DNA from 2 places in the Mesorhizobium sp. BR-1-1-10 genome. Region 1 is predicted to be linked to the other one. Evidence: predicted binding sites of a transcription regulator. Region 1 holds the regulator's gene; the other holds the start of a gene.
What was found. The regulator PhoB, encoded in region 1, activates phosphate uptake and scavenging genes when phosphate is short. The targets are predictions, from matches to a motif close to TGTCATNNANCTGTCAT.
Positions count from the first base shown of each region.

Region 2: a site for PhoB is predicted at 1,874-1,890, ahead of LB555_RS05250 (RNA degradosome polyphosphate kinase). Genes of this name have one in related genera too.

Region 1 is NZ_JAIUIL010000014.1:118,744-126,018, forward strand. It holds gene pstC (phosphate ABC transporter permease subunit PstC) at 1-132, shown strand, start outside; gene pstA (phosphate ABC transporter permease PstA) at 136-987, shown strand; gene pstB (phosphate ABC transporter ATP-binding protein PstB) at 984-1,787, shown strand; gene phoU (phosphate signaling complex protein PhoU) at 1,813-2,520, shown strand; gene phoB (phosphate regulon transcriptional regulator PhoB) at 2,540-3,229, shown strand; gene LB555_RS26025 (ROK family protein) at 3,232-4,467, opposite strand; gene xylF (D-xylose ABC transporter substrate-binding protein) at 4,732-5,772, shown strand; gene LB555_RS26035 (sugar ABC transporter permease) at 6,010-7,275, shown strand, end outside.
Region 2 is NZ_JAIUIL010000002.1:459,071-466,345, reverse strand. It holds gene LB555_RS05265 (TIGR02117 family protein) at 1-274, shown strand, start outside; gene LB555_RS05260 (FAD-dependent monooxygenase) at 293-1,531, opposite strand; gene LB555_RS05255 (zinc-finger domain-containing protein) at 1,542-1,787, opposite strand; gene LB555_RS05250 (RNA degradosome polyphosphate kinase) at 1,955-4,147, shown strand; gene ppx (exopolyphosphatase) at 4,147-5,682, shown strand; gene LB555_RS05240 (DoxX family protein) at 5,683-6,105, opposite strand; gene LB555_RS05235 (DoxX family protein) at 6,332-6,754, opposite strand; gene fumC (class II fumarate hydratase) at 6,932-7,275, opposite strand, start outside.

The sequences.
Region 1 (7,275 bases):
ACCGAAGCCGTCGGCGATCTCTACACTTCCTCGTTGGTGGCGCTCGGCCTGATCCTGTTCGTCATCACCTTCCTCATCCTTGCCATCGCCCGCTACATGCTGATGCGCATCGATGCCCGTACCGGAGTCTGACCGATGTCGACAGCCGCATCGCTTCACCAGAGCCGCAAGCGCAAGAACGGCGTGATGATGACGCTCTGCGTCGTCGCCGCCGGCATCGGCCTTGCCTGGCTGGCGCTGATCCTCGGCGCGCTGCTCTATAAGGGCCTGTCGGGCGTTTCGCTCTCAGTGTTCACGGAAATGACCCCGCCGCCCGGTGATGCCGGTGGCCTGCTCAACGCCATCTACGGCAGCATCGTGATGACTATTATCGGCATCGTCGTCGGCACGCCGATCGGCGTGCTGGCCGGCACCTACATGGCCGAATATGGCCGCTTTTCGAAGCTCACCACCGTGGTGCGCTTTATCAACGACATCCTGCTGTCGGCGCCCTCAATCATCATCGGCCTGTTCGTCTACGAATTGATGGTGCGGCCGATGGGACATTTCTCGGCCATCGCCGGTGCCGTGGCACTGGCCATCCTGGTCATTCCCGTCGTGGTGCGTACCACCGAGGACATGCTCAACCTTGTGCCGAACGCTTTGCGCGAGGCCGGCACGGCGATTGGCGCGCCGCGCTGGGTGGTGATTCGTTCGGTGGCCTACCGCGCGGCGATGTCCGGCATCGTCACCGGCATATTGCTGGCCATTGCCCGCATTTCCGGCGAGACGGCGCCACTTCTTTTCACGGCGCTCAACAACCAGTTCTGGTCGAGCAATCTCAATGCGCCGATGGCCAGCCTGCCGGTGACCATCTTCCAGTTCGCTCTCAGCCCTTACGAGGAATGGCAGCAACTGGCGTGGACCGGCGCACTCATAATCACATTGACGGTTCTCGCGCTCAGCATCTTTGCGCGCAGCCTGACCGGACGCAGAGAGGACAAATGAGCCAGATGTTGTCTCCAGACATGACGATTGCGACAGACGCAGCCGCCAAGGCGAAGATCGAGGTCAAGAACCTCAATTTCTACTACGGCCAGTCGAAGGCGCTGAAGGACATCACCTTGTCGCTGCCCGAGCGCAGCGTGACGGCCTTCATCGGACCATCGGGTTGCGGAAAGTCGACGCTGCTGCGCGTCTTCAACCGCATCTACGAGCTCTACCCCAAGCAGACCGCCGAGGGTCAGGTGCTGCTCGACGGCCAGAACGTTCTCGACCGCTCGCAGGACCTCAACCTGTTGCGCACCAAGATCGGCATGGTGTTCCAGAAGCCGACGCCGTTCCCGATGTCGATCTATGAGAACATCGCCTTCGGCGTCCGCCTCTACGAGAAGATCGGCAAGGCCGAGATGGACGGCCGTGTCGAGCAGGCGTTGAAACGCGCCGCGCTGTGGAACGAAGTCAAGGACAAGCTCAACGCCAGCGGCCTCAGCCTGTCGGGCGGCCAGCAGCAGCGGCTTTGCATCGCCCGCACCGTGGCGGTCAAGCCGGAGGTCATCCTGCTCGACGAGCCGGCCTCGGCGCTCGACCCATTGTCGACCGCCAAGATCGAGGAATTGATCGACGAGTTGCAGGCCGACTACACGATCGTCATCGTCACCCACAACATGCAGCAGGCCGCGCGCGTGTCGAAGCAGACGGCTTTCATGTATCTGGGCGAGCTGGTCGAATTCGACAAAACCGAGAAAATCTTCACGTCGCCTCGCGAGAAGCGCACGCAGGACTATATCACCGGCCGCTTCGGCTGATCTCACGCATACGAGGACCAGGATCATGGCCGAACACACAGTCGCAGCCTTCGACGAGGATCTCGGACAGATCAGCAGGCTGATCAGCGACATGGGGGATCTCGCCGGCACGATGGTCGGCGGCGCCACCAAGGCGCTGCTGAATTCCGACAACGCGCTGGCACAGCGCGTCGTCTCCGACGACGCCATCATGGACGCGCGCCAGCGCGAACTCGATGATCGCGCCATCACCCTGATCGCCAAGCGCCAGCCGATGGCCGACGATCTGCGTCATGTCGTCGGCTCGATCCGCATGGCGGGCGATCTCGAACGCATCGGCGACCTTGCCAAGAACATCGCCAAGCGCGTCGGCTCGGTCGGCCTCACCGCCACGCCGCGCGACCTGTCGCATTCCATCGACTCCATGGCGCAGCTGGTACTGATCCAGGTGCAGGGCGTCGTCGAGGAATATGCGGCGGGCGATGCCGCCGCCCTCGCCAAGCTCAGGAATGACGACGAACGCATCGACGTCAAATACACTTCGGTCTTCCGCGAACTCCTGACCTACATGATGGAGGATCCCCGCAACATCACGGCTTGCACGCATCTTTTGTTCTGCGCCAAGAATCTCGAACGCATCGGCGACCATGTGACCAACATCGCCGAGAATGCGTATTATGTGCTGACCGGCACGCAACTGCCCGCCAACCGTCCGAAGCAGGACGAGACGGCGATGTCGGTGCCGGCGGCTTGACGGCAGGGATGATCGATCGATGATCGCGCCACGCATCATGGTGGTGGAGGACGAGGAGCCGCTGGGCGTGCTCCTCCGCTACAACCTGGAGTCCGAGGGTTACCAGGTCGAGGTGGTGACACGCGGCGACGAAGCCGAGATACGCCTCCAGGAAAACGTGCCCGACCTCCTGGTGCTCGACTGGATGGTGCCGGCGGTTTCCGGCATCGAACTCTGTCGGCGCCTGCGCATGCGGCCCGAGACGGAGCGATTGCCGATCATCATGCTGACGGCGCGCGGCGAGGAGAGCGACCGCGTGCGCGGCCTCTCGACCGGCGCCGACGACTATCTGGTCAAGCCGTTCTCGACGCCGGAATTCATGGCCCGGGTCAAGGCGCTGCTGCGCCGCGCCAAGCCGGAAGTGCTGTCCAGCGTGCTCAAGGTCGGTGACATCGTGCTCGACCGCGAATCGCACCGGGTCTATCGCAAGAAGAGCGAGATCCGGCTCGGACCGACCGAGTTCCGGCTGCTCGAATTCATGATGCGCCATCCCGGCCGCGTGTTCTCGCGCAGCCAGTTGCTCGACAATGTCTGGGGCGAGACGATCTACATCGACGAGCGCACCGTGGATGTGCATGTCGGCCGCCTGCGCAAGGCGGTCAACAATGGCCGCATGCCCGATGTGATACGCACCATCCGTGGCGCGGGCTACGCAATCCGCGAGGATTGAGATCAGGCCACGTTCTTGCCGGATCTCACCTGCACGCCCGGCGCGAAGATCTCCTGGTCGACGAAGGTGAGCGCGCGCATGGCGCAGCCCTCGCGGATCAGCGGCAATTCGTTCGGCTCTGTATCGAAGGAAATCGACGTCGAATGCTGGCCGCCGGCGGTCTGGGCGATGGCCTCACGCAAGGCCGGCTCGATCAGATCGAAGGCGGCGGCGCTGACGCCGACCATCGCAACCGGCGCCGGATCGATCAGCGCGAACAGGCTGCCAAGGCCATAGCCCAGCGCCTCGCCGGCCTTGCGATAGGCCTCGCGCTCCGGTCCGTCTCTTTCGCGCGCCGTAGCCGCCAATGCGCGCATGTCGGCGTCGCTGACGTCGACCGGTTTGGCGTCCTCACCCATCTTTCCTGCATTACGCCAGATGGCATAGTTGCCGGCATAGGCCTCGACGCAGCCGCGCCGCCCGCAGCGGCAGAGCGCGCCGCCCGGGCGATGGATCATGTGGCCGAACTCGCCGCCGGAGGAATGGGTGCCGGTGAACAGCTCGCCCTTCAGCACCAGGCCCATGCCGATGCCGTGCGAGAGCAGGATGGCGATGAAGTCGTCGCGGTAGCGCTCGGGGTCGCGCCAGCGCAGCGCCACAGCCATCATGTTGCAGTCGTTCTCCATGGTGGCGGGGATGCCGAATTCGGCTTCGAGTATATCGGCGAAGGCAATGTCCGTCTGCGGCGTGATCGGCGACCACAGCATGGCGCGCGCCTCGGTGTCTGTGATGCCCTGGATCGCCAGCGCGATGCGGGCAATGCTGGCGACATCGAGGTCGGGATCCTCGAGGCGGCGCCGGACGATGGCCACGCATTCGCCGATCAGCGCCTCGCGCGACATGGTCAGCGTGTCCAGCCGGCGCTGCTCCTCCGATATCACCTGGCCGGCGTAGTCGATGAGGGCGACGGAGAGGAAATTCAGCGACAGCACCACGGTCATGACCGCCGCGGCCTCGGGGTTGAGACAAAGGCCCACCTGCGGCCGGCCGCGTTTCAGTGAGCCGGCCTCGTTCGGCTTGCCTTCGCTCAGGATACCTTCGCCGATCAGGTCGGCTGATATCGCCGATATGGTCGAGTGGCTGAGGGCGGTAGTAGCGGCGATCTCGGTGCGCGAGGGCTGGCCACCCCGGCGCACGGCTCCAATCACCATTGCGCGGTTGCGCCGGCGCAGATCGTCGTGGCGGATTCCGACCGACATCATTCCCTCCCCGTCGCCGTGGTTCTTGACGCCCCCTCGAACACCTCCGGCAACGGGTCGAATACTGGCAGAAGCGGCTGGGGCTGTCATTTATTTATTGCGGGGCTCGAAAAAAGGCTTCTGGCACCTCAAAATGCGTCAGAATCAATGTTGACAGTGCTCAGGCGATGGACCAGTGTTTTTTCGAGGCTCGAAAAAATAGGGCCTTTGTGCCGGCCTTAGGGCCAGTTTGGTCGCGCCACACGCGGGCGCAGGGAGGATATCATGAAGAGATTCACAGTCGCCATTCTGGCGGGTGTCGCCATGTCGCTGACGCTGGCGTCGGTCGCGCAGGCAAAGGACAAGGTCATCGGCGTGTCGTGGTCCAACTTCCAGGAGGAGCGCTGGAAGACCGACGAGGCGGCCATGAAGAAGGCGATCGAGGCCGCGGGCGACAAGTACATTTCCGCCGATGCGCAGTCCAATCCCGGCAAGCAGCTGACCGATGTCGAGAGCCTGATTTCGCAGGGTGCCAATTCGCTGATCATCCTGGCGCAGGACGCGTCGGCCATCGGCCCGGCGGTACAGAAGGCGCTCGACGAGGGCATTCCGGTCGTCGGCTATGACCGCCTGATCGAGAACAAGGACGTCTTCTACCTGACCTTCGACAACAAGGAAGTTGGCCGCATGCAGGCCCGCGAAGTGTTCAAGGTGAAGCCTGAGGGCAATTACGTCTTCATCAAGGGCTCCGGCGCCGATCCGAATGCCGACTTCCTGTTCTCGGGCTCGATGGAAGTGCTGAAGGCGGCCATAGACAGCGGCAAGATCAAGAATGTCGGCGAAGCCTATACGGACGGCTGGCTGCCCGCCAACGCCCAGAAGAACATGGAACAGTTCCTCACCGCCAACGACAACAAGGTCGACGCCGTGGTCGCCGCCAATGACGGCACCGCCGGCGGCGTCGTCGCGGCGCTGACGGCGCAGGGGCTCGCCGGCACCGTGCCGGTCTCCGGCCAGGACGGCGACCACGCCGCGCTCAACCGCATCGCGCTCGGCACCCAGACCGTGTCGGTGTGGAAGGACGCGCGCGAACTCGGCAAGAACGCCGCCGAGATCGCCTCGCAACTCGCCGACGGCAAGAAGATGACCGACATCGCCGGCGTGAAGGACTTCACGACGCCTGGCGGCAACACCGTCAAGTCGCTGTTCCTGACCCCGGTGGCCATCACCAAGGACAATCTCAACCTCGTCATCGACGCCGGCTGGATCAAGAAGGACGAAGTCTGCACGGGCGTTGCCGCGGGCAGCGTCGCGGCCTGCAACTGAGCTTGATCGCCTGAAAAGTCGGAAACGCCGCGGCGTGGAACGGTCAGTGTTCTGAACACTGGCCGTTCCAATTTCCTTGTCTTCGCAATTCCGGACGAAAAACCCTTACGCACTTTTCCTGGAATTGCTTCCAAGCCGCGGCGTTTTCCCGACAAGATTTGTGTTTCCGCCGCTGGCGGCTAACTTCTGGGCTCTGGTCCGGCTCCGCGTCAGACGGCAAGCCGCTGGGAGGACATCATGACCGACACGACCTCAACCTCGCAGGCCGATACGGCGCGTGCGTCGGAACTCGGCGCGGTCGCGCGTTTCCTGAAGGCGACCGAGATCGATACCCGCATGCTCGGCATGATCGGCGCGCTGCTGCTGATCTGGGTCGCGCTGCATGTGATTTCGAGCCTGCGTCTTGGTGTCAATCCGCTCGATTTCGACAGCCGCACGTTCCTCACGCCACGCAATCTGTGGAACCTGTCGGTGCAGACGTCCGCGGTCGCCATCATGGCCTGCGGCATGGTGCTGGTCATCGTCATGCGCAACATCGACCTGTCCGTCGGTTCCGCCGAGGGCTTGATCGGCATGGTCATGGGCTTTGCGCAGGTACATTTCCTGGTTCGGTTCGTAGGACTTGAACTCGGCAACCCATGGATCTGGGTCCTGGCACTAGTCATCGGTCTGGCGCTCGGGCTTTTGATCGGCGCCTTCCAGGGCTTCGTCATCGCCTATCTCGAAGTGCCGGCCTTCATCGTCACGCTGGGTGGCCTGCTGGTCTGGCGCGGCGCCGCCTGGTGGGTCACGTCAGGCCAGACGGTGGCACCGCTCGACGCCACGTTCCAGCTTATGGGCGGCGGACCGGCCGGATCGATCGGCGCCACCTGGAGCTGGGTCGTCGGCATCGTCGCCTGCCTGGCCGTCGTGTTCGCGCTGTTCAACGGGCGGGTCCAGCGCAAGCGCTTCCGCTTCCCCCTGCGGCCGATCTGGGCCGAGACGCTGCTCGGCGTCGTCACCTGCGCCGTCATCATGGGCGCGGTCTGGCTGGCCAACTCCTATCCATGGCCGATCGGGATCGTGAACCGGTACGCGGCCGCCAACAACATCACCGTGCCGGAGGGCGGGCTGTTCATCGCCCACGGCATCGCCATACCGGTGCTGATGGCGGTCGCCGTCGGTCTGGTCATGACCTTCATCACCAACCGCACCCGTTTCGGCCGTTATGTCTTTGCTATCGGCGGCAATCCGGAAGCGGCCAATCTCGCCGGCATCAACACGCGCTGGATCACCATGAAGGTGTTCATGATCATGGGCGTGCTGGCCACGATCGCCGCCGCCATTTCGTCGGCCCGGCAGAACTCGTCCACCAATGTGCTGGGAACATTGGATGAGCTGCTGGTCATTGCCGCGGCCGTCATCGGCGGCACCTCGCTTGCCGGCGGCTCGGGAACCATCATCGGCGCCATGCTCGGTGCATTGCTGATGCAGTCGCTGCAGTCGGGCATGGTGCTGCTCGGT
Region 2 (7,275 bases), on a different contig from region 1:
CGATGTCGCCGGCTTCGACGTGGGCGAAGACCGTTTTGCCGCATTGCTCGATTTCATCGAAGCGAGCTTTCAGGAGGGGCCGAACGGTCCGATCGTCATCGATAATGCCGCCTACTCCAATTTCGATCGCTTTTATGAGGCCAATGGCCCTTTCAACGCGCTGATCGGCTGCAACACCTGGACGGCGGCGGCACTGCGCACCGCCGGCCTGCGCACCGGCTGGTGGAACCCGCTGCCGGTTTCGCTTGGGCTGTCGATGCGGCTGTACAATTAGCTTTGCCGCTGGCTCCTTTCAGCGGCGGATGATCCGCTGCTGCTCCCACCCGTAAAGCCAGTCCAGATCGGCTGCGAGCTTCTCTCCCGGTCGCGCCGCCAGAAACAGATTGCGGGCCAACGCCACCGGGCCACGGGCATGCCAGGCAAGCCGATTGAGCGCGCCGCGACGGATGACCTTGGCGATGCGCGACCGCCGCAGCTCCTCCCAGATGGCGAGGCTTTGCGTCAGGTCGCCGGGGATGTCGGCGACCAGGCTGGCCAGCGTCGCGGCATCCTCGATCGCCATGGCAGCACCTTGCGCCGCGAACGGCGTCATCGCGTGCGCGGCGTCGCCGATCAGCGCGACGCCTTGTGACATAGTCCAGCGTCGCTGCTCGACCGTGTGGATGGGGAAGGCGGTCCACGGGCCAGCGAGTTCCACCAACCGCGCCAGCGCCGGCGCGGAGCGGCGCATGGCGCCTGAAAGGATGGCGGGATCGGCGTGGCGTGACCACCCCTCGGCGATGCGCTCGCCCCGGGTGAAGGCGGCAAGGTTGAAGGCGCTACCCCTGCTGACGGGGTAGGCGACCATGTGGAATCCGAGGTGCAGGAAGGTGGTGACGCAGTCGGTAGCGCCGATTGCGGCGAAGGCTCGCCCCGCCTCGTTGTCTGCGCTCACCGTCGCCCGCCAGGCCAGTTCGCCGGAGAAATGGCTGTTCGCCAAGCCGGCTCCGCTGCCTGGACTGGCAAACCTCCGCACCGCTGACCAGACGCCATCGGCGCCGACCAGCAGAGATCCTTCGGTATCGATAACCTTGCGGCCGACCCCGTCTGTCCTGGTGATAACGAGTGAACCGGAGGTCACGCTGCTGACCTGCGCGCCGGTGGTGAGATGGATGTCGGGCATTTGCGCAACGCGCGCCATTAGGGCATCTTGCAGATCCGCCCGGTGCGCCACGAGATAGGGCGCCCCCCAGCGTTCCTCGCCGGCTCCGCCAAGCGGCACGCGTGCCAGTTGGCGCAGGCTCGCGGCGTCCTTCAGCACCACGGCTTCCGGCTGGACGGCATTGGCAAGAAGCGTGTCGAGCACGCCAAGCTGGCGAAGGATGCGGGTCGCGTTAGGAGAGAGCTGGATGCCGGCGCCCGCCGCTTCGAGACGCTGCGCCTGTTCGAACACCCTCACGGAATAGCCGCGTTCGGCAAAGGCAATCGCCGCTGTCAGCCCGGCGATGCCAGCCCCGGCGATCATGACCTGCCGGGACCGCGTCTCGCTCATGATCGGAAGGTCAGGCGGCCTGGTCGATGTAGAGGCAGCCCGCCGGCAGCGTTTCGGTCGCCTTCAGCTTCGGCGAATAACGGTAGAGGGTCGAGCAGTAAGGGCAGACTTTCTCATTGTCGTCGCCCATGTCGAGAAAAACATGCGGATGGTCGAAAGGCGGGTTGGCGCCCGTGCACATGAATTCCTTGACTCCGATGTCGATCGCCGGATGGCCCGCATCGTTCTGGAAATGGGGAATGGAACCGCCTGCCATCATCGTCTCCTTAGCGCAGTCTCTCTGCATCTGGATCATATCAAGTCTGTTTGCAAGTTCGATGAAATCAAACTGTCGCAAAAGCCTGTCAGAGAACTGTCGCAAAAGCCTGCCACAGGATAAGTTAAGCCGGTTAACCGGCTGAGGCGCGCGGAAGAGCAGAAATCATGAACGAACTGAAGCCGGTACAGAGCGAATTCAACAATGTCGCGGCAGCGAGCCCGGAAGGCAATCCGGACCGCTTCGTCAACCGCGAATTCTCCTGGCTGCAGTTCAATCGCCGCGTTCTCGAGGAATCGCTGAACACCCATCACCCGCTGCTGGAGCGCGTCCGCTTCCTGTCGATCTCGGCCGCCAATCTCGACGAGTTCTTCATGGTGCGCGTCGCCGGTCTTGCCGGCCAGGTGCGCGAGGGGATCGTGCTGAAGAGCCCGGACGGACGCACTCCCGAACAGCAGCTCGAACAATTGCTGCGTGAGGTCGAGCGGCTGCAGGAGGACCAGCAGAAGAGCCTGTCGGCCCTTACCGTGCTGCTCAACAAGGAAGGCATCGAAAGCATCACCCGCGACGCGCTGACAAAGGACGAGAAGGTCTGGCTGGAAGACCATTTCCAGGAGCAGGTGTTTCCCGTGCTGACCCCGCTGTCGATCGACCCGGCGCATCCGTTCCCGTTCATTCCCAATCTCGGCTTCTCGATGGCGCTGCAGCTTCGCCATCGCAAGAATGGCGAGGAGATGAGCGCGCTCTTGCGCCTGCCGGTGGCGCTGAAGCGCTTCATCCGCCTGCCGGACCGCAAGCACCATGTCCGCTTCATTCCGCTGGAGGAGGCGGTCGGCCTCTATATCGGCAAGCTCTTCCCTGGCTACGAGGTCAAGGGTTCCGGCACGTTCCGCATCATTCGTGACAGCGACATCGAGGTCGAAGAGGAATCGGAAGATCTCGTGCGCCTGTTCGAAACGGCGCTGAAGCGCCGCCGCCGCGGCTCCGTCATCCGCATCGAATTCGACAAGCTGATGCCTGGGGAATTGCGCGATTTCGTCGCCGGCGAGCTTGGCGTCTCGTCGAGCCGCATCAGCGTGCTGACCGGGCCGCTGGCGCTCAGCCAGATCTCCGAGATCGTCTCCGTTCCCCGCGATGACCTGAAATTCATCCCCTACAACCCACGCTTTCCCGAGCGCATCCGCGAGCATGGCGGCGACTGTTTCGCCGCCATTCGCGAGAAGGACATCGTCGTCCATCACCCCTATGAGTCGTTCGACGTGGTGGTGCAGTTCCTGCGCCAGGCGATGGCCGATCCCGAAGTCGTGGCGATCAAGCAGACGCTCTATCGCACCTCCAACGACAGCCCGATCGTGCGTGCTCTGGTCGACGCGGCCGAAGCCGGCAAGTCGGTGACGGCGCTGGTCGAGCTCAAGGCGCGTTTCGATGAGGAGGCCAACATTCGCTGGGCGCGCGATCTCGAACGCGCCGGCGTGCAGGTCGTGTTCGGGTTCCTGGAACTCAAGACCCACGCCAAGATGTCGCTGGTGGTGCGGCGCGAGGACGGCAAGCTGCGCAATTACGTCCATCTCGGCACCGGCAACTACCACCCGGTCACCGCGCGCATCTACACCGACCTGTCCTTCTTCACCACCGATCCGACGATCGCCCGCGACGTCGCCCAATTGTTCAATTTCATCACCGGCTATGCCGAGCCGACCGCGGAGATGCGGCTGGCGATCTCGCCGTTCACGCTGAGGAACCGCATCCTCCAGCACATTTCGGACGAGGTGACCCATGCGTTGGAGGGACGGCCGGCGCGTATCTGGATGAAGATGAACGCGCTCGTCGATCCCATCATCATCGACGCGCTCTACGATGCCAGCCGCGCCGGAGTGGAGATCGATCTCGTCGTGCGCGGCATCTGCTGCCTGCGGCCGCAGGTGCCGGGCCTGTCGGAGAACATCAGGGTCAAGTCGATCGTCGGCCGTTTCCTGGAGCACAGCCGCATCTATTGCTTCGGCAACGGTCATGGCCTTCCGTCGGACGAGGCGATCGTCTACATCTCCTCGGCCGACCTCATGCCGCGCAATCTCGACCGCCGCGTCGAGACCATGGTGCCGATCACCAATCCAACTGTGCATGAACAGATTCTGGGTCAGATCATGCTGGGCAACATCATGGACAATCAGCAAAGTTTCGACGTATTGGCAGATGGAACCTCCCGGCGCGTGGTGCTGGAGGAGGGTGAGGAACCGTTCAACGCGCAGGAATATTTCATGACCAATCCGAGCCTGTCGGGACGGGGTGACGCGCTGAAATCGCATGCGCCCAAGCGAATCGCGCAGTTCAAGCGCCGCAAGAAGAACGCCGCCACCTGATGCTGTCCAATTCCCAGGGCCGGCTGCAGGACCGCCGACCGCTGTCCATCATCGACATCGGCTCCAATTCGATCCGTCTCGTCGTCTATGAGGGGCTGGCGCGCTCGCCGACCATGCTGTTCAACGAAAAGATGCTGGCCGGCCTCGGCCGCGGCATCGTGTCGACGGGGAAGCTGGACCCCGAGGGGGTGGCGCGCTCGATGGAGGAGTTTCGCCGTTTCCGCGCGCTCTCCGACCAGGCAGGCGCCGAACACATGTACGTGCTGGCAACCGCCGCCGCCCGCGAGGCGATCAACGGTCCCGATTTCATCCATCGTGCCGAGGATGTGCTCAAGACCGAAATCCGTGTGCTCTCCGGCCGCCAGGAAGCGCATTATTCAGCGCTCGGCGTCATCTCCGGTTTCCACCCGGCCAACGGGATTGCCGGCGACCTTGGCGGCGGCAGCCTGGAGCTTATAGACATTGATGGCGAGGCGATCGGCGATGGCATCACGCTGCCGCTCGGCGGCCTGCGCCTGCAGGACATGGCGAAGAACTCGCTCGTCCAGGCGCAGAAGATCGCGCGCCAGGAACTGGCCCGGGCCAAGCTCTTGAAGGGCGGACAAGGCAGGACTTTCTACGCTGTTGGCGGCACCTGGCGAAACCTCGCCAGGCTGCATATGGAGATGAACAACTACCCGCTCGGCGTCATGCACCACTACGAAATATCGGCCGAAAGCGCTCAGAACTTCCTCAAGCAGGTGGCCAGGGGCGAAGTCGAAAAGGTGAGGGGTATCGAGGGCGTCTCCAAGAACCGCCGCTCGCTGCTGCCCTATGGCGCTCTCGTGCTGCAGGAGATCATGACGGCGATGCAGCCGTCCAGGATCGTCGTTTCGGCGCAAGGCGTGCGTGAGGGTTTCCTCTATTCGCTGCTCGACGCGGCCGAGCAGAAGGCCGATCCGCTGATCTCGGCCGCCGAGGAACTCGCGCTTCTGCGCTCGCGTTCGGTCCATCACGCGCACGACCTGGTCGAATGGACCGGCAAGGCCTTCAAGGCTTTCGGCATCGACGAGACGGAAGACGAAGCGCGCTATCGCCATGCCGCCTGCCTGCTCGCCGATATCGGCTGGCGCGCTCATCCGGAATATCGCGGCAAGCAGTCGCTCAACATCATTGCGCATGCCTCGTTCATCGGTGTCGATCATCCCGGCCGCGCCTACCTGGCGCTGACCAACGCCTACCGTCACGATGGCGTCTTCAATGAATTGGTGGCGCCCGAAATCAGGGCGTTGGCGCCGCCGCGCCTGCTGGAGCGCGCCCGCGTACTGGCAGCGATGATGCGCGTCGTCTATCTGCTGACGGCCGCGATGCCTGGCATCATGCCGAGGCTGAAATGGGAAAGCCGCCCCAACGGCGCGCTGGCGCTGGTGCTGCCGGCCTCGCTCTCCGACCTATACGGCGAGCGCCCGGCCGGCCGGCTGGCGCAACTGGCGCGCATCACCAACCGCCGCCTGGTGCTGGCGGTCGAGGGCGGGCAGAGCGTGTCGGCGAAGTAGTCAAGTCGCGTCGGCGCCTATGCCGAAGCCGCGCCCATCGGCCGACCATGCGCCGGGGCCGGCCATGGCAAGCGCCAGGAAACCACCCGATACCGCGATATCCTTCATCAGCATCTGCTGGTGCAGGAAGGCGAGCGCCGCATCCTCGGCGCCTTGGCCATAGTGGCCGATATAGCCGGCCGCGATGCAGAAGCCGGCCAGCAGCAGTGCCACGATCCGCGTCTGCAAACCAACGAGGATCAGCAGTCCCGCGATCAGCTCGAAAAGGCCGGTGCCCCAGGCGGCGAGCGCCGGCAGCGGCAGGCCGAGGCCGGCGAAATAGCTGGTGGTGCCGGCAATGTTGGCGAGCGCCTGGAAGCCGGACGGCACGAACAGCACGGCAAACAGCAGCCGCGAAACCAGAAGCAATGCACTGCGACCCATGGCTCACTCCCTTGCCGGCACGGTCGCCGGCGACCATTGCAGTCTAATGCATGTCGCCCGGGAGTGTCCTTGGTCCGGGACAACGACATGCATAAAACCAGAAGCTTTCAGCAGCTCGGGCGAATCCTATTTGCCGCGACGTGCTGTAGGCCTGTGATCACATAACGAAAAAGCGGCGCGGAAAAATTCCGCGCCGCTCGTTTCAGATCCTTGGGAGGAAAAAACCTCAGCCGCGCTTGGCGTCGATCGAATAGGCGCCGGGACCCGAGGAGGCCAGCAGCAGGAAACCGCCGGTGATGGCGACGTTCTTGAGGAACTGGATCATCTGCATCTGGTCGGCCCAGCCGGTGTGGGCAACCAGCCCGGTGGCGATCGTGAAGATCGCGAGCACCCAGGCGGCGACCCTGGTCTGGAAGCCGACGAGGACGGCAAGGCCGCCAAGCAGCTCGATCAGTCCGACGATGACGGCCGTCGCCGTCGGCGCCGGCAGGCCGAGGCCGCCGAAATAGGCGGCAGTGCCGGAAATGGCCGTGAGCTTGCCGAATCCCGAAAGCAGGAAAATGACCGCGAGCAGGATACGGCCGACAAGGATGGTGACAGAGCTGTTGGACGCGGTGCCGCTGCCGGCGAAGGAGGTGTTTGTGGACATGGTGGCTCTCCGAATGGGGTTGATGCCCCGTCAGATAGAGCATGTCGACTGTTCACCAAAGCTGCCTATCCGGCGACACATTGTTCACAGGAATACGTTTCTGTGAACCGGTGAAAAGCGGAAATTCATGTCGGTCGACGCGCTGGCGTGAGGATATTCTCCCGCCGAAAAATGCCTTCACCCCGGATGTGTCATGTCCTGCGGCCGCACCAGGCGGTCATAGTCGGCCTCGCTGACCAGTCCGGTTGCCAACGCTTCCTCGCGCAACGTCGTGCCTTTCTTGTGCGCGGTCTTGGCGATCTTGGCGGCGTTGTCGTAGCCGATGGTGGGCGCAAGCGCGGTCACCAGCATCAGCGAACGGTCGAGAGCCGCCTTGATGTTGTCCTCTCGCGCCTCGATGCCGACGACGCAATTGTCGGTGAAGGAGACCGAGGCGTCGGCGAGCAACTGCACCGACTGCAGGAAATTGTACGCCATCAGCGGATTGTAGACGTTGAGCTCGAAATGGCCTTGGCTGCCGG